Regions from separate parts of the Solibacillus sp. FSL W7-1324 genome, predicted to be linked through region 3. Evidence: riboswitches for the same ligand, from Rfam matches in the RefSeq annotation. Region 3 holds a riboswitch; each other region holds the start of a gene.

Region 1 (5,803 bases), 1.7 Mb from region 3:
CATCAATTTTTTATAGCGCTTATCTCCAAGGAGCTTATGGATTTTTTGTAGCACTTCTTTTGGAATGCCGGTAAGCGCCCAGCCAATATTGGCATGCTTCAAAATCTTTTGCATCTTCTGAACTTCTTCGAGACTCAATTCAAGCCCCTGCTCTCTTGCAAATTCCTGTAGCTGGCTGTCATTCATTCCTTTTAAGTTATCAAACCATTGTAGCATTTGAATTGTCTTCATCCTTTCAAGTTGATCCCGCATTAACGGGTAGTAAGACTCCCGCCTCTAGATTTAAGCAGGGCGAAAAGGATAGGCGGGAAGTAAACTACCCGTAAAAGCCCGATTGGTTAAACTAACAATCAGTAGGGGATGGAAAAAATACCCACTGATTGAAGTTTAACTTTATTTCCTTTACATGAACAAAAAACTGCATTATACTAACATGATGTAAATCGTAATGATTTTGAATTAGAAAGAAGCGAACGAAATGAAAAAACCATTGATTGAATTGAAAGATGTCTCCTTTCAATATGAATACACACAAGCATTGAAAAATATTTCGCTACGTGTCAATGAAGGCGATTTTTTGGCGTTAATCGGTCAAAACGGTTCCGGAAAATCGACACTTTTGAAATTAATTTTAGGACTGTTAAAGCCCATGTCAGGGGAAATTAAATTATTTGGCGAACAAGCAAACCATTTTAAACACCGTGAATGGATCGGCTATGTTTCGCAAAAATCCAATGCCTTTAACTCGGGGTTTCCTGCAACGGTCGAGGAAGTCGTGAAAAGCGGTTTATCGCAAAAGGTTGGACTCTTTAAACGCTATCCAAAAGATGCGGACTTTTTAGTAAAAGGTGCTTTAAAAGATGTCGGCATGGAAAAATTTCTGAAACGGAATATTGGCCAGCTTTCCGGAGGGCAGCAGCAGCGTGTTTTCATCGCACGTGCTTTAGTGGCCGATCCGAAGCTCCTTATTTTGGATGAACCGACAGTCGGTATCGACCGCGAAAATGTGCAGGCATTCTATGATATGCTCGCACATTTAAATAAGCATCACAATATGACAATGATTTTAGTTACACATGATGTGGACACGGTTTCGGATCGTGTCAGTCATGTCGCATGTTTAAATCAGTCGATCCATTTCCACGGATACAAAAATGATTTTGATACGATTTCGGAAGAACAGATTGCTAGCTGGAACGGCCACTCTGTTCGAAAGATACATTAAGAGGAGCAGGCCGTTATGATAGAAGCTATATTAAACTATGAATTTTTACAAAATGCCTTTTTCTCAGGGCTTGTTATTGGCGTAATTGCACCACTATTAGGTGTATTCATCGTAGTAAGACGTTTATCGCTCATTGCGGATGCGCTTTCGCATGTCACACTTGCGGGGATTGCAGGAAGTCTGTACTTGAGTCAATCATTTGCAGCGCTGGCATTGCTGAATCCGATTTATTTAGGGATTATCGCATCGGTGAGCGGTTCGGTTTTAATTGAACGTCTACGCAGACTTTATAAACATTATGAAGAGCTTGCAATACCGATTATCATGTCCGGCGGTATCGGTGTTAGTGCGATTTTAATTTCACTTGCAAGCGGATTTAATACAGATTTAATGAGCTATTTATTCGGCTCCGTTTCTGCTGTATCACGCCAGGATTTATATGTTGTACTGGCAATTGCAGTCGTTGTCGTTTTATTTTTAATTCTGTTTTTCAAAGAACTTTTCGTACTATCGTTCGATGAGGAATATGCAAAAGCGAGCGGTTTACCGGCGAAATGGATTCATTTGTTATTTATGATTGTTGTGGCACTCGTAATCGCAGCAAGTATGCGTATTGTCGGTATTCTGCTTGTTTCAAGCTTAATGACATTACCGGTAGCTGCAGCGATGCGATTAGCTCGCGGCTTTAAAGAAGCGATTATTTTAGCGATTGTATTTGGAGAATTGGCTGTAGTGATCGGACTTGTTTCTGCCTTTTACCTGAATTTGGCACCGGGTGGAACAATTGTTGTTACATCCATTTTGATTTTGCTGTTAGTAATTTTAATTAAAAAACTTGTATTGAAATTTTCAATCAAAACGGAAGGGGAAGAAGTACTGTGAATGCTGAGCGCGCGTGGGAAATATTAAAGGATAATGGCTATAAAAAGACGGATAAACGAGAGTTGATTTTGGGTATGTTTGCAGCTACAGACAAATATTTGACTGCCCGTGATTTGCTGTCAGTATTGAAAAAAGATTTCCCTGGGATGAGTTTCGATACAATTTATCGTAATTTAGCTACTTTTGTGGAGCTTGATATTTTAGAAGAAACAGAATTGAACGGTGAGCGAAATTTCCGTATGCATTGCGAGTCGGATCATCATCACCACCATTTTATTTGCCGTGATTGCGGGAATGTAAAGGAACTGTCTGTTTGCCCGATGGAAATGCTCGGTGAAAAACTGCCGGGTTATGCTGTTGAAGCCCATAAATTTGAAATTTACGGTAAATGTCCGGAATGTTTATCGTAAACGGAAAAATTTTATTTGCATAATTTTATTATTATGCTAAAGTGATTAAGACAAATTGAATAAATTTGCAGGAAAAAGATGCATTATGCATAAATGGGAATTCGGTGCAAATCCGAAGCTATATCCGTAACTGTAAGCGTAGATGAAAATAAGTGTGATACCACTGCTAATATAGCGGGAAGGTACTTATGAGTAAAGGGAAACGCAGAGCCAGGAGACCAATCTTTTTCTTATCGTAACATCCCTCTTCGGAATTAAAGAGAATGTACGGCAGTCACGGATCGAATGAGCATTATTGTGCCCTTTTTTGATTTTTGAAGCCATCCATTTTCTTGGGTGGCTTTTTTTCGTACCCTTGATAATTTCGGTGAGGCACTACTTGAAGTGAGGAGAATTTTTATGAAAAAGGATATTCGTTTTTCCTGCTATCCGTTTATGCGGGAAAAATCAAGCTGTGTCGATTATGAAATCCGTACCGATTCTTTAACAACACGAATTGGTACAGTATTTCCGACATTAGTTGATGATGCATCCGGACATGTCGTTTTGAAGGACTTAAGGATGATTCAACCGTTAGCCTATCATGCGAATGGTTCGGTCCGCGGCAAATTGGCCATTACATCTGAGGATCTGCAATGGCTCAGTGATCGATACGATTATTATGTAGGTGAAGTCAGAGAGTCGATTCAGCAGTTTGTACTGCCACAAGGAATCGAAAGTGCCGCAAGACTGCATATTTGCCGCAGTGAGGCGAAAAAGTCTTACAGGGCATTACATAAAGTGAGCGAAGAACGGGAAGTGGATGAAATTCTGTTTGATTTTCTTGGATTGCTTGCCAATGTATTTTTTGTCATGGCAGTGTATATGAATCAGCAGCATCAGCAAAAGGAAATACCATTCATCTCAAAATCTTATCCAACGAAAAAGAAAAAAGGAGTTATGACTAATGAAATTTAACTACAAATGGGTCGTTGCATTAGCAGCAACATTATTACTGGCAGCATGCGGGTCTGATGAGGAAAAATCAAAAAAAGAGGAGCAAGCAGCATCCGAAAATGAAGGAACTCCGTATACAGTTACAGATGACCGGGGAGTTGAAGTGACCTTCGATGAAGTACCGGAAACGATTATTTCCCTTCAGCCAAGCAATACAGAAATTTTGTTTGAACTGGGAGTCGGTGATCAAATTATCGGTGCCACAGAATTTGATACATATCCGGAAGAAGCACAAAAGATTGAACGTGTGTCGACCTCTACTGTCATAAACGCAGAACGTATTCTGGAATTAGATCCGGATGTCGTCGTTGCTTATACAATCGGAGAGGAAGCTCAAATTACCCAATTGGAAGATGCGGGTCTTAAAGTATTTGTAATCGCTTCGGCCGCGACATTTGATGATGTGTATTCGGACATTATCCAGTTGTCTGAAGTAATGGGGGTCGAACATAAGGGAGAAGAAATTGTAGCCGACATTAAATCACAAATCAAAACAGTACAGGAAAAAACAGCGGCAATTAGCACAAAGAAAAAAGCCTATTATGAAGTGTCACCAGCACCGGATTTATGGACTACCGGCAACAGTACATTCCAGCAGGAAATAATGGACCACGCCAATGTGGAAAATATTTTTGCGGATCAGTCGAGCTGGATCAGCGTAGCGGAAGAAGATGTTATTACGCGAAATCCTGAAATCATTATTACGCCAGCAACGTATATGGATAATGCAGTTGATGAGATACTTGGACGTACAGGCTGGAATAAAATACAGGCGGTAACAGATCAGGCAGTTTATTTAGTCGATGGAGATGTTATGTCCCGTCCTGGACCGCGTATTGGTGAAGCGGTAGAAATTATGGCACAATCAGTATACCCGGAACTATTTAAATAAGTATAAAATAGAAGGGCATGCCTTAGTCTGGGCATGTTCTTTTTACATATAAGGATGAGGGGGGAGACGATTGATTTTTATTACCGGTGGTGTACGCAGCGGCAAAAGTGCCTTTGCAGAGAAATATGCGAGGGAGTTAGGTGAGGAAAAGACATTCTACTATGTGGCGACAGGTGTATCTTTTGATGATGAAATGAAAAAACGCATTATCCGCCATCAGCAGGACCGTGAAAATCAAAATATCGACTGGACTACAGTGGAAATGCAAGTGAAGGTTCCGGAAGCAATTGGGCAACTCTCAAACAATGCAGTAGTACTGTTTGAATGTGTGACAACATGGCTTTCGAATGTGCTGTATACATATGAACAAAAAAATGAAAATAGCGATTATATCGATAATTGTATCGGATCATTGCAAAAGCAATTGCTAACTTGGCGGAAGCAAGGTGCTACAATTATAGTTGTATCAAATGAAGTGCTGGATGAACTGCCTTCACAATATGAGGAAGTAAATTTATATCGTAAATTGCTGGGAGAGCTTCATCAATGGATTGTCCAAAATAGTGATGAAGCGTATGAAGTACAATTTCAGCTTGTACAGCGGTGGAAGTAAGGAGGAAGCAGGTTGAAAAATAGCTGGAGCGGTTTTTTATTGGCGTGGCAGTTTTTTTCGGCAGTGCCGGTAAAAAAACAGCTGGATATGAATGCCAAGTCTGTTACATGGATGTACGGATTTTTGCCGATTGTCGGATTGCTGATCGGTGCCATAATTAGTAGTGGTGTATTGATTCTAACTCGCTATAGTGAGATTTCGGAGCTGCTGTTGGCGATATTGATTGTTATCGGATTGATTGTCCTAACGGGTGGGCTGCATTTGGACGGATGGATCGATATGAGCGATGCGTTCTTTTCCTATGGAGAAAAGGAGAAACGGCTGGAAATACTGGATGATCCGCGGACAGGCGCGTTCGGGGTTATTAGTGTGTTTTGCTTACTCGTAATAAAAATCGGTGTTATTTATGAAATGCTGTTGCATGGGCAATTGGCGATTGTACCGTTTCTCATCTTCATTCCCTTTTTAGCAAGAATGGGTATGCTATTCTACTTTTTAACAGTGCAGCCTGCAAAGGAAAAAGGACTCGCTGCATATTTTAAAGGAATCGTCATTCAAAAGAAACTCGCTGTTTTAATCGGTGTTCAAACTCTCTTGGCATTTGCATGCTGGTTTTACATTGGCATTTTCAGTCTGTTTATTTTAATCGTAGTGATGCTGATGGCTGTTGTAATTTATCGCAAGTGGTCAAAAAAACATTTTGGCGGTGTGACAGGTGATTTACTTGGAGCACTCGGTGAAGGTTTGGAGGTTGTTCTATGGCTAACGATATTACTGTGCATTTA
Region 2 (5,803 bases), 2.3 Mb from region 3:
AGGCCAGGTTAATATCATGGAAAATCGAGACTACCGTCAGCCCTTGCATCTCAACTTGCATACGAATCATATCAAGTATCTGTTTTTGATGGGCAATATCCAAATGGTTTGTCGGTTCATCCAGTAGAAGCAGCTCCGAATTTTGTGCAAGTGCCTGGGCAATAAATACCCGTTGCTGCTCGCCTCCCGATAAAAACTCCAAGTACTGATTTTTATACTGCGACACACCTGTACTTTCCATTGCCAGTTGGACTGTCTTTTCGTCTTCTTCAGTCCAGGAAGAAAAGAAACCGCTTTGGTGGGGGTAACGCCCTAATGAAACCGCATCATATACACTGTTTGTAAATGCACTTGCATTTAATTGAGGCAGAACGGCCATCTTTTTCGCCAATTGCTTATTATCATAGCTTTTAAGCGGTTTTTCTTCGATAAAAATGTCACCTGTTTCAGGCTTCATTACACCGCTGATCATTTTCAGTAATGTCGATTTACCGCTGCCGTTCGGACCAAGAATCCCGAGAATTCTCCCTTTTTCCACGTGAAACGTCACATTTTTTATAATCGTTTTGCCGTCGTAACCACCAGATAAATTATTTACTTTTAACATTATGCAACAACCTTTCTACGTTGCTTGAAGAAAATATAAGCGAAGACAGGCGCGCCAATAAAGGAAGTAATAACACCAATCGGCAGTTCGATCGGAGCAATAATTGTACGCGATACTAGGTCACAAATGACGAGCAGGCTTGCACCGTTCAAAAACGACAATGTCAATAAATGTCGATGATCTGCTCCAATCAGCAGTCGAATCATATGCGGTACGACTAACCCGACAAATCCGATTGTGCCGGATGCCGCAACTGCTGCTCCTGTTAAAATGGAACCGCCCGCCAAAATCATATATTTGCTGCGCTTCACATTTACACCTAAATATTGGGCACGCTCTTCCCCGTAAATCATCGCATTCAGTTCACGGCGAGTCAGCCAAATTAGCGCCGTACCGATCGACATAAACGGCAGCACCATCTGGACATATGGCCATCCCCGCATCGAAACACTGCCTAAAAGCCAGCCGATGATTTCCCGAAGCTGTTCACCAGTAAGTGCGACCATTAAGGAAATGCAGGAACCTAAAAATGAGCTGAAAATAATCCCCGTTAAAATCAGTGTTTCCATTTTCATCGAACGGTCAACTAATCTTGCAAACGTCAGGACAATGATCATCGTACACGCGGCTCCAGCCATACTGAATACAGGCAATGTAAAAACACCGAGCACTGGTATGGAAATCCCTAAAAAGATGGTCATAACCGCACCTACCGAGGCACCAGATGAAATCCCCAATGTATACGGATCTGCCAAAGGGTTTTTAAGTAACCCTTGAAATGCGGCTCCGGCTATTGCTAATGATGCTCCGATTAATGCGGCTAAAATGACACGGGGCATTCGGATTTTCCACAAAATACTGTATGCAACCGGATCAGTCGTTTTATCCCAAAGTGTTGAAAACGGGATATTTACCGATCCGAATGAAATGCCGATCCATATACTGCTTAAAAGCAATCCAATCGATAGTACATAGGCGATTGAATATTTTTTATTCATTAAATACCTCTGGATAAATCGCCGCACCTATCGATTCAATGCCTTCCACAATACGAGGACCTTGTCGGCTTGTCGTATCGCCATCGACTAACTTCACATTGCCGTTTTTCACTGCATCCATTTCGGCATACGCATCATTTTTCTCGATTGCCGCCATATCGCTTTCATACGTCACTAAAATGACATCCGGATTGCTGTTTACAAATTGTTCAGAGCTGTACATCGGCCAACCTAGTTCCGGGACAGCATTTTCTACGTTTAACACGTCCAGCATTTCACTGATAAATGTCTCTTCACCTGCTGCATAAAGATCCGGGTCTGTTCCGACTACGATGAACACAGATTTTTCTTCCAGGTCTGCTACTTTCACTTCAATTTCTTCGATTCCTTCTTTGATGGAGGAAATCATTTCTTTTGCTTCTTGTTCTTTATTTGTCAGCTGCCCGATCTGTTCAATCGTTTCGTACGTTTCTTCAAATGTTTTTGCATCTTTTACAACATATACAGGAATACCTACTGATTCAAGCTGCGCAATTGCCTGTTCATTGAAGCTGTACATTCCGGATTCATGTGCTAAAACTAAATCCGGTTGCAGACCGATTATCTGTTCTAAATTGAACTCCATGCCGCCAACCGATTCTTTTGTCAATGCTTCTTCAGGATATGTATCATTGTCGTTTACAGCGATAATTTCATCATTTAATCCTAAGCCGAATAATATTTCCGTATTCGATGGAGTTAATGTAATGATACGTTGCGGTGCTTTTTCAAGTGTAATTTCTTTGTCCAAAGCATCTGTTAACGTTATCGGGTATTGTGCTTTTTCTGTTACTTCCGCCATATCGTTTGCCGTTTGTTCATCCGTTGCTTTTTCCGAATTACATGCAGTCAATGTTACTGTCAGTAATGCTGCGGAAGAAAGCAGTTGCCATTTTTTCAAAATAAAAACCTCCTGAGATCTCGTTGTATAATTTTCTACAAAAATAAAAAGCTCCCTACTAGAAACGAAGGAAGCTTTACGCATGCAAATAAAATTCAACAAAAAGAATTTATCCGCCACATCCTATCCTCGTAGGTTTAATTTAGGGCATTATAAAGGCAGGTCTCCTGGCTTATGCATAAACGTTGAAGAGCGCCTTCCCGAAAGTTTTTCAGTGGCATATTGCTCTCAACTAGCAATTACAGTGGCGGGACCGCATCGGATTTGAACCGATTTCCCTTTTACTCCTTACTCAATTCATTATCGAGTAAGAACCTTTATCGTCCATATATAATTAATAGCTCTATTATAGCGGATATTTTGAAAAAAGTATGCTCATTCGTTAAAATTTCAGACAATTCGTTTAAATTTGTAGAAGTCGCAGATAATAGAACTGTTTATTTTTTCTCTTTCAAGTTTCTTTCAATTGCCGTTTCAGCTAAGCGTTTAATTGTAATATCATCCATTGGCGGATTGTGCAAACCTGCGCGTACATCACGGTAATAGCGTTGAAGCGGGTTGGATCTTTGCAGGCTTTTCGCCCCAACTAGACGCATCGCTTTATCAACCACTTCGATTGCTGTATTTGTCACTACATGTTTTGCAATATTGATTTCATTCACTAATGTCGCCTTTTTAATCGGATCATTATAAAGCCCTGCGACACCGTAAATTGTAAAGCGTGCTTTCGTCAACGCCAAATCCATTTCCCCAATCAGTGATTGCACATTTGGCAGCTGCGCAATTGTTCCTTGAATACTGTTCGGAGAGTGACTGTTCGCAAAGTCTACCGCGTAATCGCGTGCTGCCTGCGCAATCCCTAAATAAGTCGCCGGGATGAGCAGCAGCCAGCCGTTCAGCTTAAATCCGGTTGAATAGTTCGGGATTTCCACCAAGTTTGTTTGATCAACACGTACATTATCGAGCACTAAATCATCGCTTCCCGTACCGCGCATTGATGCTACATCCCATGTATTTTCGACCGATACCCCTTCAGACGTTTTCGGAACAAGGAAAAATCCTAACTGGCCTTCATCTTCAATCCATGCCGATACTAAAAAATAATCGAGGTCTGGTGCACCGCTCGTATAGTTTTTACGTCCATTAATTACATAGGAATCACCATCTCGTTTTGCGGAAGTTCCCGGACGTCCTCCTCGCACAGGGCTTCCCATTGCAAACTCACTTACCGCACGATTAACTGTCGCGCCATTTGCGATCTGTTCGCCAAACCAGTCGAGCTTTTGTTTATCCCAGTAACGATTTTCAAAAATCTCGCCCACATTTTGAATGGTCCATGAAACAGCCAGCCCCGTGCTTCCGCAATAGCTCGCCAAAGTTTCCTGCAGTAGCAGCGCATCATACACTGTGAATCCATCTCCGCCATATTCCTGTGGCAATGTTATTTTTGTATAGCCGATTTCTCTCAGCTTCCGGAAATTTTCAAATGGAAATGTCGCTTGTTCATCTGTTTGCCGAGCATGTTCTTTCACGCTCTCTGATATAGTTTCAAGCTTTTTCAGCCATTGTTGCTGCTTGTCGGTTTGTATAAATAGTTCCTTGCTCATGAAAAGCACCACCTCATATTTATTGTCCTGTATTATAGAAGTTAAATTTAATAGTACGTTTCGGAAAATTACAAGTCAATAGATATCCCCAGTTCCTTTATAGGGATTAGATTCAATTTACTGTTTTAGAAAATGAATGATTGGCGTTGGGAAAGTGGAAGGTTTGCGGTAGAAAGTAGAACATTTTTACAGCAATGTAGAGTGTTACGATATTAAAGGAGAACTTTCACCCCCGTAAGTAGAACAAATCGCTCGTAAAGTGGAAACACCTCAAAAAAGCACCCTATACGAAATAGAGTGCTTGAAATAGTATATTACATTTTTTCTGGTGCGCTTACGCCGATTAGTTTCAGTGCATTCGCTAATGTTGTTTTTACTGCTGTGATTAATGCTAAACGAGCTTCTGTCAGCTCTTTGTTATCCGGGTTCAATACTTTTTCTGCATTGTAGAAACTATGGAATGCAGCTGCCAAGTCTTGAATATAGTTTGCGATACGGTGTGGTGTGCGGTGTTTCGCTGCATCTGCCACGATTTGCGGGAATGCGCCTACTTTTTTAAGCACATCTTCTTCTTTTTCTGCTACTAACAAGTTCAGGTTTTCCAATGATGCTTCGAACCCTTGCTCGTTTGCAGCACGTAAAATTGATGAAATACGTGCATGTGCATACTGTGCGTAATAAACCGGGTTTTCGTTCGATTGTGATACCGCTAAGTCTAAATCGAAGTCCATATGTGAATCCCCTGCTGTTTTAACGAAGAAATAACGTACAGCATCCAAGCCTACTTCTTCCACTAATTCACGCATCGTTACAGCATTACCTGTACGTTTACTCATCTTGAATTTCTCGCCGTTTTTATAAAGCTGAACCATCTGGATAATATCTACTTCCAATGTACCGCGGTCATAGCCAAGTGCTTCGATCGCCGCTTTCATACGTGGAATATAGCCGTGGTGGTCAGCACCCCAAATATTGATCAGCTTATCAAAGCCACGACGTAATTTATCTTCATGGTAAGCAATATCCGGAGTTAAATATGTGTAAGAACCATCATTTTTAATTAATACGCGGTCTTTATCATCACCGAATGTTGTTGAACGGAACCAAGTCGCGCCTTCTTCATCGAATACATGACCATTTGCTTTTAATTTGTCTAATGCTACATCAATTTTGCCGTTTTCATATAAAGATGTTTCTGAATACCAAACATCAAATTCAACACGGAAGTTTTTAAGGTCATTTTGCAGTTTTGCCAATTCCAGTTTCAAGCCGTGCTCACGGAAAAATTTAAAGCGTTCTTCATCAGACTTGTCCAAAATTGTAGCACCGAATTCTTCAGCCAGCTTACTTGCGATACCGATAATATCAGGACCGTGGTATCCGTCTTCCGGCATTTCCGCATCCATTCCTAATGCTTGCTTATAACGTGCTTCCAAAGAATACGCCAAGTTATTAATTTGGTTACCGGCATCATTAATATAATATTCACGTGATACATCAAAACCAGCAAAATCCAATACATTACATAATGAATCACCTACAGATGCACCGCGCGCATGGCCTAAATGCAAGTCACCAGTCGGGTTAGCTGAAACGAACTCGACCTGTACTTTTTCTCCTGCACCTGCAGTTGAACGACCATAGTTTTCAC
Region 3 (5,803 bases):
CTGTCGTTTCCTCGAGGATTGTATGATACGCCGAATAAAGTTTGGCGATTTGTGCCGGCTGCATACCGAGCAGCTGATCTTTTACATAAAGCGATAACAGCACCGCACAGACAATCCCGAAAACCGCGAGCAGGAGCGTGATTTGAAGCCAGCCGAAAAAGGCGGTATCAATTGTTCTTTGTATATCTTTTGTTAAAAATCCGACCGAAACTACCCCGACTACATTGCCGTCAACGAGGACCGGAACTTTCCCGCGGATCGATTCCCCAAGTGAACCGGTCGTAACAGAAACAATGGACTCTTTGTTTATAAGCGCCGAATCATTATCCCCGCCGACCATCGACAGACCAATCTTTTCAGGGTTCGGATGGGTGTAGCGGATTCCCTGCTCATTTCCGATGACGACGAAATTCGCACCGGTCTGGACACGGATATGTTCTGCAATCGGCTGAAGAATGGATGTCGGATCTTCTGCAGAAAATGCAGCGACGACGTCCGGCCGATCCGCAATCAAGTACGCACTCGACAACGCCTTTTCTCCCATCTCTTCCAGAACCGATTCATCCAAATAATGATTGATCAACAATAAAAACATCACACAAATCGTAAAAACGATCCCACTGATTGTGATAAGAAGACGGAAAGTAAGTGATTGTTTTAGGCGGGTTAGCATCGGAGGACCTCCTTTTGGATGTGGTTTTTTATTAGTTTAACATGGGAGTTTGGCGGAGAGCTTTGAAAATTAAAGGTTTTTCAATCCAATCTTAAGCCTCCCCATCTAAATTTCAAAACATCCCCCACAATTTCCCCGAAAACAAGTACCATTTTTCAATTGTTTCATATGATTTATATGAAAGGGGGAGAAGGTTATCGTCTATACGGAAACGATTGATCTTCAAGGTCATTTATTTACTGCTGTAACGGTTAATTTGCCTAAAACAACATTGCTGACTATTTCGAATGAGCGTGGGTATATTATGTGTGGTGCACTCGATGTCGGACTGTTGAATGAAAAATTGGCTGATCGGAAAATCATTGCCGGGCGTGCAGTTGGGGTTCGAACGATCGATGACTTACTTAAAGCTCCACTGGAATCCATCACATACGAGGCAAGAGCATGCGGCATTGAAGAAGGTATGATTGGTGAAGAAGCATTACTTAAAATGATTTAGTTCCATATGGGCGCTCTTAAATTAGGAGCTCCATGCAAAAAACCGCTCTTTCAATTTCTTGAAAAAGCGGTCTATATTTTTATTGTCCATACTTAGGTACAAATTAAATGGCTTTATTGTAATAAGACGCTTTGGAACCTTTACTTCTTTTCACGGCTAGAAGCTCTTCCAATTTCTGAATATATTCACGATCTGCTGATATTCTTGTAAGGCTTGTTAATAAATATGGTCTTAACCCGGAATTAATTTTTTGGCATCGCGCAAGATTGATCAAATACTTGGCCATCTTAAATGACTTCAAGTGCGTATGTCCATTTTTAAATTCCTTCTTCGTATTGACGACCATATACTCCTGCTTTCGCCCTTTATAAAAAGGAATAATAATAAACTCATCTTTTTTAAAAATTTGATTCATATTATCTTCATCCTTTTCTCGAATATATTCAAAAACGACCTTTCACATACGGAGAAATAGTGATCACCCCGTTCCCTTTAATGCCCCTCCCGCCTCTCCTCTTTATTGGTCTTACCCTTCCTTACCCTATTTACCGGTTACTTTATTCCAAGACCGATTAAATAAGCACTTTTTTAGCGATTATTAACAGTTCGGAGATGTTTTTACATTTAGTTAATATAGGATATTACAGAGTAAAGGGTTTTGACAGGACAATCGCTTGAATTTCACTGAATTTTCTGTAAAATTAAATCAGATTCATTCCCTACCTGTAATGTTATCATTGCACATTACATTTACGCGTTGTGTTCAGGGCTTTTCTTTATCGTTACTGTCTTTACCAGAAGAAACGATAAAGTTCCGCTTATTGGTATTTTACTGGTAAAACAAATGGAATAGACTGAAAAATTGTACTTATTTTCTGTCAGTCCTTTATTCATAGAAAAAGGCCCCATCAAAAGTAGTTGTTACTTTTAATGTAGCCTGTTTCTTAAAATTTATTTTATGAATTTCTTGAAAATCTTTTCTACTTGGCTACTAAAAGTGCCGCTGCTTCTTCCAACGTGACCATATTCGTAATCATCGAACAAGCCGCGTCAAGAATCGGGAATGCCAGTGCAGCTCCGGACCCTTCACCAAGTCGCATATTCATATGCAGCATCGGCTCCAGTCCTAAAAGCACGGCCGCAATTTTTGCACCTGGCTCTTCCGATAAATGCGAAGGAATCAAATACGCTTTCACATTCGGGTTCAATTTATAGGCGATCAATGCCGATACCGTCGATATATACCCATCGACTACGACCGGCACACGTTTTGCGGCAGCTGCCAGGAAGATTCCCGCCATCCCGCAGATTTCCAGTCCCCCTACTTTTGCTACAACATCAATCGGATCCTCCGCATTCGGCTCATTCATCGCAATCGCTTTTCGAATAACTTCGGCTTTATACTCGATACCGCCAGCTCCAACACCAGCTCCGAAGCCCGTAACCTCCAGTGGATCACAGCCATGAAGTACCGAAAGCACCGCAGCACTCGGTGTCGTATTGCCGATACCCATTTCACCGGTACCGATGAGATTGACACCGTTTTGGATTGCTTCTGTTGCGACTTCAATCCCCACTTCAATCGCTTGAATCGCTTCTTCACGCGTCATCGCGGGTCCTTTCGCCATATTGTCTGTCCCATATTTGACCTTTTTAATGATTACCCCAGCATCTTGAGGTAAATCTTCTTTTACACCGATATCCACCGGGATGACGTTTGCATTCGTAATTTTCGCAATCGTGCACATCCCTGTCGTCCCTTTCGGAAATGAAAGTGTTTGGAAAACCGTTGTACTTTGCGGGTTTGGCGTAACCCCTTCCTCATACACGCCGTGATCTGCAGCCATGACAATCATCGCTTTGTTATCAATTTCCGGAGCAAGATCACCCGTGATTGTGGCGATCTGCAAGGCAAGCGATTCGAGCTTCCCTAAACTTTGCGGCGGTTTTGCTAAAGAGTCTATGTACTTGCGTGCTTTTTCTTCCATTTGTCGGTCGATTCCTTGAATTTGTTCAATCGTTTTCTGTAATAATTGCATGTTTCGTTTCCCCCAACTGAATGAATTTTTGACAATAAAAATAGCCTGCAGTTTATTCGATAACAAATAAACTACAGACATATCCAGTGTCTATAAACAGTAAGCGTATTAGGCAGGTCTCCTGGCTCAGATTCACGATTTCATAGCCCCTTCCCAGATGTAAATCCAGTGGGTTTTGCTATGCAACTCCTCTATACAGTGTTGGGATTACGCTAAAGCTTTTCACTTTATTCCCTATTCTCCCTTAACGGGCACCTAATGCTTGATGAATTTAACATTACTTTACTTTGAACATGTATTTTCGTCAAGGGGTGCTTGCATGCAGCTTTTATACGTCTCCCCAATCGCCAGCGTTTTCAGCTCCACATTTTCCAATTCCGCCTGCTGCCAATGATCATGCAGCCGGTCAATCGCTTCCTTTGGTGTATCATCTGCCAGCATATACGCACCGTAATGCATCGGGATGAACACTTGCGCTCCTACATCACAGAATGCCTGAATCGCTTCTTCCGGTGTTACGTGGGAGGCATGCATAAACCATTCCGGCTCGTATGCACCAATCGGCATTAATGCTGTATGAATGTTAAAGCGTTCGCCGATTTCTTTGAAGCCCCTAAAATACCCGCTATCTCCGGCGTAATAAATACTTTGCGCATCCGATGCCGTTTGCAATACGAAGCCGCCCCAATGCGATGTGTTCGTATCCCAAAGCATGCGTCTTGTCCAATGCTGAGAGGGAACGAAATGAATTTCAAGCACGCCCGCTTCATGCATATCGTACCAAGAAAGCTCGATAAAGTTTTGCAATTTATGGCGTTTCATCAAATAACCGAGCCCTTCCGGAATGAGAAACAATACATTCGGATTTCGTTTCTTCAACGATTTTAATGTCGGTATGTGCAGGTGATCGTAATGCGCATGCGAAATAAGTACGATATCAATGTCCGGTAATTCATCCAACCGCAACCCCGGCTCGGTTAACCGTTTTGCAATACCCATCCAATATGCCCAAACCGGGTCCGTTAAAATATTAAGTCCTTCTTTTTGAATCAAAAATGTCGAATGGCCAATCCAAGTAACAGACTGCTCCGAGCGATTACTTTGTAAAAAGGCAATCTGCTTTTCTTCACACTGAGGTACTTCGTAATCGACGACTTTCTTTTGCTTTGAGCGCTGCCATTTCAGGACATCTTTAAAAGTACCGAGCCGATCATTTCCGTCTAAATTTGAAAAGCGTTTTCTCATCGCAGCACTCTCCTACTAAGCTTAATTATATAACTTCCTACACTGCTCGACCTGCTGTGGTTTCATTACGAACTTTGCATAAAGGTAAACCAAAAAACTAATCATTGTTCCGAGGCCAGTGAAGCTGTTTAATCTAGTTGAAGCGATATTTAAACCGCTCACGATATTTAATGTAAAAAACACGAGAATTCCAAATAACGCAGCTGTCATCACATTGTTTTTTCTTGTCACTTGTTTACGAAACAGCGGACTGCCCACATCGTTTCCGCTATGCTTTGTATCTTTAATTTGTTTTAATAAAGCATAAAGTAAACCTGCAATAATGATCCCAACTGCTGAATACCCGATGATTTCATCCATTTGCAATCCCTCCGTTTCTTTGGATATCACGAATAAAATTCTCTTAATTTTTCCGGCAACGTTTTATTCATAATGTAGCCTGCCAAAGCCAATCCTAGCAAAATCAATATAATTTCCGATACTTTATTTAACCAAGTTATTTGAATCATATCCGTTATATTGGAACCACCAATAATTATGAATACAGCTACAGCCCATGCTATTAAAAATCCGACGCCCCCTTGTAGCCACTCTTTTTTTGAAAGCTGTTTAAAAATCTCTTTGTTTTTATAAATTTTCATAATCAAAAATACCCACAATAAGCCACTCATTATCCATCCAATCATGCCAATCCCTCACTTTAGAAAGTTGATTTTGATTCATTAATTTTCCCCAACTTTAAAATCGCTATTAAATTTACGATGAATAAAAACAAAAATAGGATAAAAGAAATTCCGGAAAGCCATTTAGCAACGAATGACGGCTCATTAATAAAAAGCTGTATATTTTTAAGTAAGAAACCTGCGCACATAATTTGGGATATGATTAAGCTAAGACTTATAGAAATCATCTTTGGATTTCCGTGATCCATAACACCCCTCCCACAACCATAAATCCATTATTTTACTATCCTAACATATTCCCCTAAGTCTAGGTAGTATGGAATCCAGTTGCAACCGGGTGTAATAAATAAGTAAAAACTCTGCTTCTCTCTCCACAGCTTTGTAAACTCTCCGCGCACATCCAACCAATATAAAAACCGGCACGAAAAAATTGCGAACCCATTATTGGTTTACCCTCTCTTAATTAACACTTTATAAAGTAGCACATTTTAAAAAATAAATGGGTATTTTATTGATATAATAAGTGTGGGATTAGGGGCTCTCGTTCTAAGACTTCTTTAATGTTTCAATGATAAAAAATGTGTTGATCAATAATACCCACTATCTAAAAAGGGCGCTGATTCTTATTACAGAATCGCGCCCCTTTACTCGATTGGACAGTAAC

The links. A riboswitch is a leader RNA that binds a small molecule or an ion and turns the genes downstream of it on or off. The one in region 3 is predicted to bind cobalamin.
Region 1: linked by a shared signal. The riboswitch ahead of MKY71_RS05715 (hypothetical protein) and the one ahead of cobT (nicotinate-nucleotide--dimethylbenzimidazole phosphoribosyltransferase) in region 3 are both predicted to bind cobalamin.
Region 2: linked by a shared signal. The riboswitch ahead of MKY71_RS02755 (ABC transporter substrate-binding protein) and the one ahead of cobT (nicotinate-nucleotide--dimethylbenzimidazole phosphoribosyltransferase) in region 3 are both predicted to bind cobalamin.

What each region holds. Positions count from the first base shown of each region.
Region 1 is NZ_JBBOYH010000001.1:1,201,973-1,207,775, forward strand. It holds gene MKY71_RS05695 (isopropylmalate synthase) at 1-216, opposite strand, end outside; gene MKY71_RS05700 (metal ABC transporter ATP-binding protein) at 479-1,225, shown strand; gene MKY71_RS05705 (metal ABC transporter permease) at 1,241-2,107, shown strand; gene MKY71_RS05710 (Fur family transcriptional regulator) at 2,104-2,517, shown strand; cobalamin riboswitch at 2,577-2,758, shown strand; gene MKY71_RS05715 (hypothetical protein) at 2,917-3,474, shown strand; gene MKY71_RS05720 (ABC transporter substrate-binding protein) at 3,464-4,405, shown strand; gene MKY71_RS05725 (bifunctional adenosylcobinamide kinase/adenosylcobinamide-phosphate guanylyltransferase) at 4,476-5,018, shown strand; gene cobS (adenosylcobinamide-GDP ribazoletransferase) at 5,031-5,803, shown strand, end outside; gene MKY71_RS05735 (histidine phosphatase family protein) at 5,777-5,803, shown strand, end outside.
Region 2 is NZ_JBBOYH010000001.1:552,847-558,649, reverse strand. It holds gene MKY71_RS02765 (adenosylcobinamide amidohydrolase) at 1-607, opposite strand, end outside; gene MKY71_RS02760 (FecCD family ABC transporter permease) at 607-1,605, opposite strand; gene MKY71_RS02755 (ABC transporter substrate-binding protein) at 1,598-2,545, opposite strand; cobalamin riboswitch at 2,686-2,879, opposite strand; gene MKY71_RS02750 (acyl-CoA dehydrogenase family protein) at 2,983-4,152, opposite strand; gene argS (arginine--tRNA ligase) at 4,467-5,803, opposite strand, start outside.
Region 3 is NZ_JBBOYH010000001.1:2,878,423-2,884,225, forward strand. It holds gene MKY71_RS14330 (sensor histidine kinase) at 1-673, opposite strand, end outside; gene MKY71_RS14335 (YunC family protein) at 870-1,172, shown strand; gene MKY71_RS14340 (hypothetical protein) at 1,276-1,587, opposite strand; gene cobT (nicotinate-nucleotide--dimethylbenzimidazole phosphoribosyltransferase) at 2,153-3,211, opposite strand; cobalamin riboswitch at 3,306-3,483, opposite strand; gene MKY71_RS14350 (MBL fold metallo-hydrolase) at 3,494-4,456, opposite strand; gene MKY71_RS14355 (4-aminobutyrate aminotransferase) at 4,478-4,816, opposite strand; gene MKY71_RS14360 (hypothetical protein) at 4,843-5,142, opposite strand.